DNA from 2 places in the Bacillus sp. SH7-1 genome. Region 1 is predicted to be linked to the other one. Evidence: a T-box and tRNA genes for the amino acid it is inferred to sense, from the RefSeq annotation. Region 1 holds a T-box; the other holds one or more tRNA genes.

Region 1 (6,057 bases):
ATGAAAGTTGAAGGAGAGATTACAAGATGTCAAATGCTTATGAAGAATACATGCGCCAAATGGTAATCCCAATGCGCCAAGAGTTAGTGCGTTCTGGGTTTGAAGAGTTAACTACAGAAGAAGCTGTAACAGAATTTATGGAAAATACATCAGGTACAACTTTAGTAGTTGTAAACTCTGTTTGTGGTTGTGCAGCTGGTTTAGCACGTCCATCAGCAGGTCAAGCAGTTGTTCGTGCTGAAAAACAACCTGATCATCTTGTAACTGTATTCGCAGGTCAAGATAAAGATGCTACTGCAAAAATGCGTGAATACTTCGGAGAAATTCCTCCATCTTCACCATCTATGGCATTATTAAAAGGAAAAGAAGTTGTTCACTTCATTCACCGTCATGAAATTGAAGGTGCAACTATGGACGAAATTATTACGAACTTAGAGCAAGCTTTCGAAAAGAATTGCTAAAGAAGGGGGAGAGTAAATCTCCCTCTTTTCTTTATATAGAGGTGAAACAATGATAGTAACAACAGCAGGAAGAACGAACAAAGAAATGACATCTTATGCAAATAAGGTAGCAGCAGAATTAAATAGTAATTTCGTTAAACGTAATGACATACCAGTACATAAGCTGCATGAGCAGTATGAACAAGATGTACTTGTCGTAGGGAAGAACCGCTTAGCTATTTATCCAAAAGGTACGGAAGAAGCGTTTTTCTTTCATCCGAACTCAGCGATGTTTCGTGTGAAAAGGTTAATGCGCGGAGAACACGACCCATTTGTACAAGCTGCTAAATTAGAGAGCGGAATGACAGTGTTAGATTGTACGCTCGGTATGGCATCAGATAGTATTGTAGCTAGTTATATTGTTGGTAAAAATGGAAAAGTAACAGGACTTGAAGGCAATGAGTATATGGCTTATATTATGGAAAATGGTTTGAAAACATGGTCTTCATCCGTTTCTGAAATTGATGAAGCAATGCAACGAATTGATGTAAAGCAAACTGAGCATTACGCATTTTTAAAACAATGTGAAGATAATAGTTATGACATCGTTTATCTCGATCCGATGTTTGAAGAAACTGTCATAGAATCTGACGGAATTAAAGGATTAAAACACTTCGCTTTGTATCATGATATTACTGATGAAACAATTGCGGAAGCGAAGCGTGTGGCGAGAAAGCGTGTTGTTCTGAAAGACCATTTCCATAGTTCTAGATTTGAAAAACATAATTTTCACGTATACAAAAGAAAAAGTGCTAAGTTTCACTTTGGTGTAATTGAACCTTGCTAATTGTTTGAAAAGATGTATAATAAGCAATAATTAATTAAATATACTGTCTGTGATGAAGAGAGTAGTCTTTTTTAGAAGGAAAGCGAGCTAGGGATGGTGTAAGCCTAGTACGGAAGAAAAAGATGAAGCGCACTTCGGAGATGCTTCTTGAACGAATAGTAGAGTAAGCCGAGGCCCCCTGTCCTCGTTATAAACGGGAAAGTGGTTCGTAATGAACAACAAGGGTGGTACCACGGGTTAAAACTCGTCTCTTTTTAGAGACGAGTTTTTTGTGTTTAAAAAATAAGGAGGTTATATAGTATGGATTATAAAACGCAGTTTGCGGAAAGTTTATCCGATATTTTTAAGAATGAATTAACGCAAAATCAAATTTTAGATTTAATTGAAACACCGAAACAAGATGAATTCGGAGATGCAGCGTTCCCATGCTTTTCATTAGCGAAGCAATATAAAAAAGCACCAGCTATTATTGCAAAGGAAGTTGCGGAGAAATTAAGCGATCCATTTTTTACGAAAGTAGAAGCCGTTGGTCCTTATGTAAATGTATTTTTTAATCGTGAAACTGTAAGTGATACAGTATTAAAAACGATTTTAGCGGAGAAAGAAGAGTACGGTCACAATCATTTTGGATGTGAAAAAACGGTCGTTATCGATTATTCCTCTCCTAATATCGCAAAGCCTTTTTCAATGGGGCATTTACGTTCTACAATGATTGGAAATTCATTGAAACATATCGCTGAAAAATGTGGGTATGAAGTTGTAGGAATTAATTATATTGGGGACTGGGGAACACAGTTTGGAAAGTTAATTACTGCTTATAAAAAATGGGGAAATGAAGCAGTAGTGAAAGAGGATCCAATACGTGAATTATTTAAGTTATATGTTCAATTTCATGAAGAGGTAAAAGACGACGAAGAACTAGAAGAAGAGGGACGCGCTTGGTTTAAGAAATTAGAAGAAGGTGATGAAGAAGCAGTTGAGCTTTGGAATTGGTTCCGTCACGAATCCTTAAAAGAATTTTCTCGTATTTATGAACTTCTCGGTGTTGAATTTACTAATTTTCAAGGAGAAGCTTTTTATAATAATTTAATGGAAGACTTTATTGGGATTTTAGAAGAACATGATTTGATTGAAGAGTCAGAAGGCGCATTAGTCGTTAATTTAGAAGAAGAGGGAATGCCGCCTTGCTTAATTAGAAAATCAGATGGTGCGACGATTTATGCAACGCGTGACTTAACAGCAGCTCTATATCGTCAAAACACATTTAGTTTTGATAAAGCGTTATACGTAGTTGGCCCAGAACAAAGTTTACACTTCAATCAATTCTTCACTGTATTAAAAAAGCTCGGCTACACTTGGGTTGATGGCATGGAACATGTACCGTTTGGGTTCATTTTAAAAGACGGTAAGAAAATGTCCACACGTAAAGGAAGAGTTATTTTACTCGAAGAAGTACTTGAGGAAGCAATCGAACTTGCAAAACAAAATATTGAAGAGAAAAATCCAAACTTAAAACAAAAAGAAGAAGTAGCAAAGCAAGTCGGTGTAGGGGCAGTTATCTTCCACGATTTAAAAAACGAGCGTATGCATAATATTGAATTTTTTTTAGAAAACATGCTGAAATTTGAAGGGGAAACAGGACCGTACGTACAGTACACACATGCACGTGCTTGCTCTATTTTAAGAAAAGAAAGCGTAGAATTTGAAACGTGTACGTTTGCATTAAAAGATGATCATAGCTGGAGCGTTGTAAAATTACTTAATAAATTCCCACAAGTAATTGAAATAGCCTTCAACAAAAATGAGCCATCGGTTATTTCGAAATACGTATTAGATGTGGCACAATCGTTTAATAAATATTATGGAAATGTGCATATATTAGATGAAAACGCCGAAAAAGACAGTAGACTGGCATTAGTGTATGCTGTGACGGTTGTATTAAAAGAGGGGTTACGTTTACTTGGGGTGGAGGCACCTGAGGAGATGTAAAACAAATAGGTATACGTATCATATTAGATATGTATGCCTATTTGTTTTTATAGAAAATATGTAAGTAACAGTTATATTTTATTAAATCTAAACTTTTTTGGAATTGTTTCAGGTGTAGGAATGTCCGTATTAAATGGAGAATTGTAATGTCATATAAATAAAGGAGGCGTTAATCTTGGAAACATACGACTGGAACAGTAAACTAACTTATTTAAAAAATACAAGAGATTTATATTACAACGACGATTATGTAAGCTTTTTAGTAAATACAGTTTGGAAGATTAATAAGCCCGTACATATCGTTGATTTCGGTTGTGGATATGGTTATTTAGGCTTAGTATTAATGCCATTACTTCCAAAAGGTTCAAAGTATACAGGCATTGATAGCGGGGGAACATTACTTGCTGAAGCGAGAGAATTGTTTCGTTTACTTCCGTATGAGTCAGAATTTCTTGAAGGGAATGCTACAGAGATTGAATTGAAAGATACATACGATATAGCAATCTGTCATGCCTTCTTATTACATATGAGTTCACCAAAAACGATGCTACAAAAAATGATGCATTCAGTTAAAAAGGGCGGAAAAATAATCTGTTTTGAACCACATTGGATATCAAATATGTCTTCATACGTGTTAGATGGGGAGGAGCAATCGGAAATGATCAGGCTAGGTGTTTTGCAGAAGTTATTTGAAAGTGACACCCAGAGAAGCGGGAAAGATGGGAATATTGGTATGAAAATACCGATATTTTTAAATGAACTAGGCGTAAAAAATATTGAATGTAGAGTAAGTGATAAAGTGAATTTTTTAGATTCTAATATGCATTATAATGATAAACAAAGGTTGTATCACTCATTAAAAGAAGAGGGGATTGCAGGGAATCCAGGTGATAAGCAGCAATTTATAGAACGTTTAATGACTAGAGGATTAACATATAATGATGCGCTAGCTCAATATGAAGCTGAACTCCGATTTTTTAAAGCATTTCAAATGCATTCTTCTTTAGTATATGCTCCGAATATGAAAATTACATTTGGTGAAATAGAATGTTGAAAGATAGCAATTTATTGAGGATTGTCATTTTTTGTTGGTAAGTCGATATCCACCGTATAATCGCTGATATATTTGAATTATCGCCGATATAATTTCATGTACGGATTTCAGTTTCCAAAAGATAAGATCCTCATGTTACGTTATTCCATTTAATTAAACAAAATATGGAGAAAAACAATCATTTTTACTATATTTTGTTATAAATTCGAATAATATTAAATAATACTATCCATTATAGGAGATTTTAGTTGAATACCTACTATATGATGTGTAAAATCTAAGCAAGTAGCAGTTTAAATATAAATTCGAGGTGAATACATGCTAGATTTTAAGCAGTTAGATGCTTGTTTGAAAGACAAGAGATTTATAGATGGATTAGAGGAAATAAATAATGAAATTTCATATATAAAAGAAAAGAATACTTTATTTTATTTGAAGAATTGGCTTGCTAATATTCCTTCACATAAAGAGTTTGATATATTAATACGTCTTACTGATGAAGGGCTTATGCACCAATACAGTTCATTCCTCATTCGCTACGCTTATAAAAAATTCCCAAATATGAGAACGCTCTCTTTATATTGTGATGAGTTAATTGATGAGCGGAAAATTCTTGAAGCAGAACAGTTGTTAAAAGACTCTTTAGAAGAGAGCAATAAAGAAGAAATAGATGTCGATTTTTTAGCAAAAACATATTTTACTTTAGTAAGATGCCTGTTAGAAATGAAACGAAATGAAGAAGCGCTAATCTATATGCAAAAAGCAGAGGAGTACAGTACACGTGCTGTATTTGATAAATGGGGCTACGTCTATATGCATACAGGTGAATGGGAGAAAGCGGAAGAACAATTTATAGCCGGCATGCAACATAAAGATTGTGAAGAACTATCCACATATTTATTATCACAGTTATATGCGAATAAAGGTGAACAGAAACGTGCATTACAGCTAATTGATGATGCAATTGTAAAGTTCCCGCAAGTACCATATTTTCATTTTGAAAAGATAAAATATTTATTAGATTTAGGGAAGTACGAAGATATGTTATCGGTAATAGATAATATAAATAACCAGGTTCCTTATCATGCTTATAAAGCTTATTTTGTACATTTACGTGCAGAAGCGTTTTACAAAATGAATAAACTTGTAGATTTACAACAGTTATTAAATGAAGAAAAAAGTTTAAAAGAGTCTTTATATCATAATTTAGAAAAAAATCCAGATGGAAAAAAGGTTCACTTACCTATAGTTCCAATTGTACAAAAGGATAATTATTGTGTGCCGACAAGTTTAGAAATGATGTTGCAGTTATGGGGAGAAAAACGGACGCAAGATGAAATAGCAGAGTTTATTTTTGATATGACAGGATCGAAGTTTTCAGATACTGTTTCTTATTTAGAAGAATTAGGTTATGAATATCGTTATTTTAAAGGTAATGAAGAGAATTATAAGAGACTGATTGATGAAGGAATTCCTGTTTTATTAAGTATAGATATTGAGCATGCTTCACACGTACAAGTTCTATCTGGATATGATGATACATTGCAAGCTTTCTATGTTCAAGATCCAAACTTTATAGAACCAGTTCTTGTGGAATATAGTAAATTACAAGAAAAATATCGTTATACAGGCTGTTTAGCAATCACGTTTGTTCCAAAAGAAAAGAAGGAGCAACTAGCGTTTCTAAGTGAGGAAGAAAATCGTTATTTTAAATCTATTTTTTCTCT
Region 2 (6,057 bases), on a different contig from region 1:
TATACTACAACATAAAAATGTACAAGCGACAAACTTAAAACAAGAAATTGAAGATAAGCTTTCCAGCATAAAAGAAGATAAAAATTTATTATTATACTATTCATTATTAGACTTTAGATATAAAGTACTAACCGATGGACTTAACATTACAAAAGATAGCTTTAATGAAATTAACTCCTTTGATATACCTGATAGTAGTTTTTTATCCTATTATTATCACTTCTTCAAAGCTATTCACAGCACAATTCTTGCAGACTATAATGAAGCAAATGAATACTTTGGAAAAGCAGAGAAACTTTTAATGTATGTGCCTGCCGAAGTAGAAAAAGCAGAATTTAATTATAGGTTGGCATCTTTCTATTACCAAACTTATAAACCACTACCATCTATTTCATATGCTAACAAAGCAAAAGACTTTTTCAGCAAAACTAACTGTTATAACATTAACATTGCTTTATGTGAAAACGTCCTAGGCTTAACATGTATACAGATAAGACAATTTGAACAAGCAGAAGAACATTTACATAAGGCGATTGACATTATTAAAGAAATTAATAGCACCGAACTTCTGTTACGTATTAGAAATAATTTAGGCTGGTTATATGCAAGTCAAAGTCTTTCTGAATTAGCTATCCGTCACTTATCAGAAGTTACAGAACATCTCCCAAACCATTATAAAGCTATATTCTTACAGGCTAGGGAATATTATAAATTGGGTGAACACAATAAGGTTGATACACTCATTGAAAAAGGGCTTGCAGCTTGTACTAAGATAGAAAATAAGGAATACGTACATCGCTTTAATATCTTAAAGGAAATGAATAATGGTTCCGATTCTCTAACGTTGGAAAGTGTTGTTTTAGAAGGAATTTCCTACTTCGAAGAAGAAAATTTAACACGTTGCGTACAAGAATACACGGAAATATTAGCAACTATGTTTTATAAGGAAGCAAACGAAAAGAAGGCAAGTAGGTATTTTTACATGAGTAATGAAGCAAGAAAAAAATATGAAGAAAAAGGGGCGTTAGTATAATGAAAAAGCTTAAAACAGTACTACTATTATCGGTTACGGCATTTAGTTTCTTAGCAATGGCTGAGGGTGACACACCTGCACCACAAAGACCTGACTTAGCGTATAGTCACGGTCATATTGGTGGTTCTCCTGAATATACACATGGAGAAGGTTGGTCCCCATCTTACACACACGGGGAACCTTGGGGTATAACTGATGGTAATACTGGTTCGCCAACTTATAATAAAGGTGACACACCTGCACCAAAAGCTTAACTGTTTCATAAAGAAAGTCATACTACTTGTATGGCTTTTTTGTTTTTTCATAATTCTATACTTCGCTTATTTACTTCTTCATTTAAATTAAAATACCCATAACACGTTCTAACGGCTTATTCACAGTGATAGACGGCTTATATAGAACAATATCTGTATCCACATCACGTCTCTTTCCAACAGCATGCCTTTTGATTCTTTTCATAACAAAACCCCTGTACACGATTATTTCTAATCACATACAAGGGGTTTCCCTAGATTTACTATTAATTTTCAACACGTTCTTCACGCTGTTGAGTGCCGCTTACTTAATACCGTAATTCTTTCCGTTTTGGAATAGAACGTGTCATAGCAACGCTAAATGTATGACGGTTATCCAAATTATTTCTTAAAAGAATGTAGATATAGCAAGACTTTAACGATAAGTAACGCGCCCAGAGGGATTCGAACCCCCGGCAGACGTGGTACCGGAAACCACCGCTCTATCCGACTGAGCTATGGGCGCATGATTATAAAATACACTTCATTTTCTTCTCATAATAATAGCAATAAAATCCATCTAAATCAATAAAAATATCCCCATAATCCTTTATGCACATTAGTTATGATTACATCAACAAAGCACCATCCCCTAAATTTTCCAATCATAAATTCACCCCAACTCACAAATTATAATCTTTGAATTGATATTCCAAAGGGGGCTTCATTCAATGACTGTAATTACGAAATTAAAGCAAACTGTTTCTGGATTAAAAAGTGCACAAGCTAGCTTAGAGGGATTCGCTCTTGATACGGATAACCAACAAGCTAAGCAACTTTTCCAAACAGCTGCGCAGCAAACACAAACGATTATCGATTCTTTAAACCCACGCGTTGAAGAAGTCCAACAAGAAGAACCACAATACTCACAGCAATAACGAATCAGTCTTGCTGTGAAATAGAAAAAGGATGATATGCAGTCATCCTTTTTCTATCACATTACATATTGCAATAGAAATGGAATGATAATTATGCGAAAACTCGGCCTCATAACCGCATTATTTGCACTTCTATTTAGCTCTTTTACCGGATGTGATAATAGTCCTTTAGATAAAAAAGTGAAAGAAGAAGCAAAACGAACAGAGAAAGAAAAAGGTCCAAAGTTAACAAAGACGAGTACGGAATCCTTTAATCAATCTATATCACAAGGAGCGAAGAAAAGAGCTCTCGCTATGGATGAAATTATAAAAAGCACAGCAGTGAATTCAAACTTAGATCTCTACATAGCAGTTACACCTGAGCATCACGAAAGGTTTGGATTAAAACCGCTGCGTAAAAAGCTTCAAAAGCAACTAAGTGATGAGTACCCTACTTTCGATGTTCGTGTCAGTACAGATAAAAAAATCTTTATGTTACTCGAAAAACTCGAAAGAAAAATTAAGGAAAAAAAAGTATCTAAAGATGAAATTAATAAACAGCTAAAATTCATTGGTAAAAAAATGGAGTCTAACACTTAACGCTTTTTTTAAAGAAAAGGAAGGATTGCAATGTCTAGTAAAGATAAAAACTTAACCCCTGTGCAACAGGAGTATAAAAAATTCGAGCAAGAACGAGAACCGAAGCGCCCTGTTTTAAAAAATTGTATAAAAGCCTTTTTCGTCGGTGGTTTTATTTGCTTCATCGGACAACTCATTTCTACGTTTTATATCACATATTTCGATTTCACCGAGCGTTCAGCAGGAAATCCAACAGTCGCAACTCTTATTTTCATCTCCATGTTACTAACTGGATTTGGTATATACGATCGTTTTGGACAGTTTGCTGGAGCAGGCACTGCTGTACCTGTCACTGGATTTGGCAACTCTGTTATTGCCGCATGTATCGAACACCGAACGGAAGGTTTTGTCCTTGGTGTTGGCGGTAATATGTTTAAATTAGCCGGCTCCGTTATTTTGTTTGGTGTATTTTCCGCTTTCGTCATCGCACTTATTAAAACGATTCTTGTTCAATGGGGAGGGCTATAAATGTTACAAGGTCACCGGACTTGGGTATTTGAAAACAAACCAGTTATTATTTCGACAGGAGTCGTTGGCGGGCCGTTTGAAGCAAAGGGGAACATCCCAGAAGACTTTGATATCCTTCATGAAGATTTATGGCTCGGACAAGATTCCTATGAAAAAGCACATAAAATTTTATTCGAAGAAGCTTGTAGCCGCGCTACTGAAAAGGCAGAACTTCGTAAAGACGATATTCAATTCGTACTCGCAGGAGATTTAATTAATCAAATTACTCCTACAAGCTTCGCTTGCCGCACACTTGGCACTCCTTATCTCGGATTATTCGGCGCTTGTTCTACTTCTATGGAAGGTTTAGCACTTGGAGCAAGTATCGTAAATGCAAAAGGCGCCAAATATTTATTAACAGGTGCATCAAGCCATAATACAGCTGTAGAAAAACAATTCCGCTATCCTACCGAATATGGCGGACAAAAGCCACCTACTGCACAGTGGACAGTAACCGGTGCTGGCGCGGCTATTTTAAGCGATACTGGACATGGTCCTAAGGTAACATCTGCCACAATTGGACGAGTGATTGATATGGGGTTAACAGATCCTTTTAATATGGGAGGCGCAATGGCTCCAGCTGCTGTCGATACAATTGAGGCCCATTTGCGCGAACGCCAAATTGATGCCTCTTACTACGATTTAATCGTAACAGGCGACCTCGGACATGTCGGCCGTGAAATTGCTTATGATTTATTACATAAACATGGAACGAAAGTAACGAACGAACAATTCCAAGATTGCGGAACCATCATTTATAGAGAAGGACAGCCTGTCATAGCTGGCGCAAGTGGACCTGGTTGTTCTGCAACTGTCGTATACGGTCACTTATTAAATCGAATGAAAAGAGGAGAATTCAAAAAAATACTTGTCGTTGCGACAGGCGCTTTACTATCTCCACTTACATTCCAACAAGAAGAAACGATTCCGTGTATCGCCCACGCCGTTTCGATTGAATTTGGAGGTGCAACGCAATGATTTTTTTCTGGGCTTTCGTCATTGGCGGACTTATATGTGTAATCGGCCAACTTATGTTTGATGTCGGCAAGCTAACACCAGCTCATACAATGGCAACACTCGTTGTTGCTGGAGCTATATTAGATGGATTCAATTTATATGAACCATTAATTGACTTCGCTGGAGCTGGGGCAACCGTACCTATTACAAGCTTCGGTAACGCCCTCGTTCATGGTGCAATGGAAGAAGCTGCAAAACATGGCATCGTTGGTGTTATTACGGGAATGTTTAAAGTAACAAGCGCTGGTGTATCAGCAGCTATTATTTTCGGCTTCATTGGAGCATTGCTATTCAAACCGAAAGGATAAGGAGTGTTTGTATGACCGTTATCGCTAGCGTAAAAACTTGCCTTGCTAGTGTCAGGGGTGCTCAAGCAAGTTTAAGCTCCCTTTCATTAAATTCACAAGATGAAGAATCAAAATGCGTATTTCATGAATGTATGTTAGAAATGGACAGCGTCATCGCTGATTTAAAGGATAGAATTTCAGTATTAGAACGTGAAGAACCTCAATATAAAGGGTTTTAAGTAGACTGGAGGAAACGACTATGTCTCACCTGCCGGAATGGACACTTGTCATTCTTCGCTCTGTATTCATATTAATTATTTTATTCGCTATTACGAAATGGTTAGGGAAAAGACAAATCTCTCAGCTGTCCTTTTTTGAATACATAGCCGGAATGACAATTGGTGACATCGCTGCCCAAGTATCTACAGGGCTCGATTCAAAATTTTTTCACGGCGTCTTTGCGATACTCATTTTCGCTGTGGTACCTTTTTTAACAGGAATCCTCTCTTTAAAGAACAAAACAGCTCGGGACTTCTTTGAAGGGAAATCTACCGTATTAATAAAAGACGGAAAGATACTCGAAGATAACTTAAAGAAAGAAAAATATACGAGTGACGAATTACTGGAACTTCTCCGTGGAAAAAGTGCGTTCAGCGTAGCTGAAGTCGAATTTGCTGTCTTAGAACCGAGCGGAGAATTAAATGTATTATTAAAGAAAGATTCTCAGCCACTTACAGCAAAAGACATCGGTTTAAAAGTACCAAACGAAAAAGAACCGCAAACTGTTATTATGGATGGAAATGTACTAGATGAACCTCTTTCAGCAAGCGGGCATAACCGCGCTTGGTTACATTCCGAACTAGAAAAGCTCGGTGTTGTTATTGAAAATGTCTTTCTCGGTCAAGTTGACTCGTATGGACAACTTACTATCGACATTTACAATGACAAACTCCAAATGCCTTCTCCTCAAAACAAGCCTTTATTATTGGCATCTTTAAAAAAATGTCATGCTGATCTCGAACTATTTTCTTTAGAAACAAAGTCAAAATCAGCAAGCGAAATGTATAGTAAAAACGCGAAACAAATCGAAAAGATTTTAAATAAAGTAACCTATCTTTTAAAAGAATAACTTCCGGAAGAACGCTCCTGTCAAAAGGCGTTCTTTTCTTTTTTCTACAGCTTTCATAACGTTTAAATTTATGTAATTCGGTTATGATGTTGAAGATACATAAGCAGGGAATTTCAAAAACATATCGAATAATTCATGGTACAACTACATATTTTTTTGATTTAAAGTGGTTTCGTTTGACCTTTATTGACCATAATTGTATTATAAGACTAAGAAAGCTTTAGAAGGAGGAAATAACAGATGAATTTAATTCCTACAGTAATTGAACAAACAAATCGTGGAGAACGCGCTTACG

The links. The T-box of region 1 lies ahead of argS (arginine--tRNA ligase). A T-box ahead of a tRNA ligase gene usually reads a tRNA of that ligase, here a tRNA-Arg.
Region 2: it encodes a tRNA-Arg, which carries the amino acid that the T-box ahead of argS (arginine--tRNA ligase) is inferred to sense. The anticodon was not compared.

What each region holds. Positions count from the first base shown of each region.
Region 1 covers NZ_QNUD01000015.1:142,520-148,576, reverse strand. Annotated here, with positions in the region: gene DN390_RS14545 (BrxA/BrxB family bacilliredoxin) at 27-461, shown strand; gene DN390_RS14540 (class I SAM-dependent methyltransferase) at 511-1,287, shown strand; T-box leader at 1,328-1,542, shown strand; gene argS (arginine--tRNA ligase) at 1,588-3,276, shown strand; gene DN390_RS14530 (class I SAM-dependent methyltransferase) at 3,452-4,330, shown strand; gene DN390_RS14525 (bacteriocin-processing peptidase family protein) at 4,649-6,057, shown strand, end outside.
Region 2 covers NZ_QNUD01000003.1:123,777-129,833, forward strand. Annotated here, with positions in the region: gene DN390_RS01525 (Rap family tetratricopeptide repeat protein) at 1-1,033, shown strand, start outside; gene DN390_RS01530 (DUF2790 domain-containing protein) at 1,033-1,287, shown strand; gene DN390_RS30975 (hypothetical protein) at 1,370-1,492, opposite strand; tRNA gene DN390_RS01535 (tRNA-Arg) at 1,717-1,792, opposite strand; gene DN390_RS01540 (DUF1657 domain-containing protein) at 1,998-2,204, shown strand; gene DN390_RS01545 (YhcN/YlaJ family sporulation lipoprotein) at 2,298-2,783, shown strand; gene spoVAC (stage V sporulation protein AC) at 2,814-3,290, shown strand; gene spoVAD (stage V sporulation protein AD) at 3,291-4,307, shown strand; gene spoVAE (stage V sporulation protein AE) at 4,304-4,654, shown strand; gene DN390_RS01565 (DUF1657 domain-containing protein) at 4,666-4,872, shown strand; gene DN390_RS01570 (DUF421 domain-containing protein) at 4,893-5,762, shown strand; gene clpP (ATP-dependent Clp endopeptidase proteolytic subunit ClpP) at 6,003-6,057, shown strand, end outside.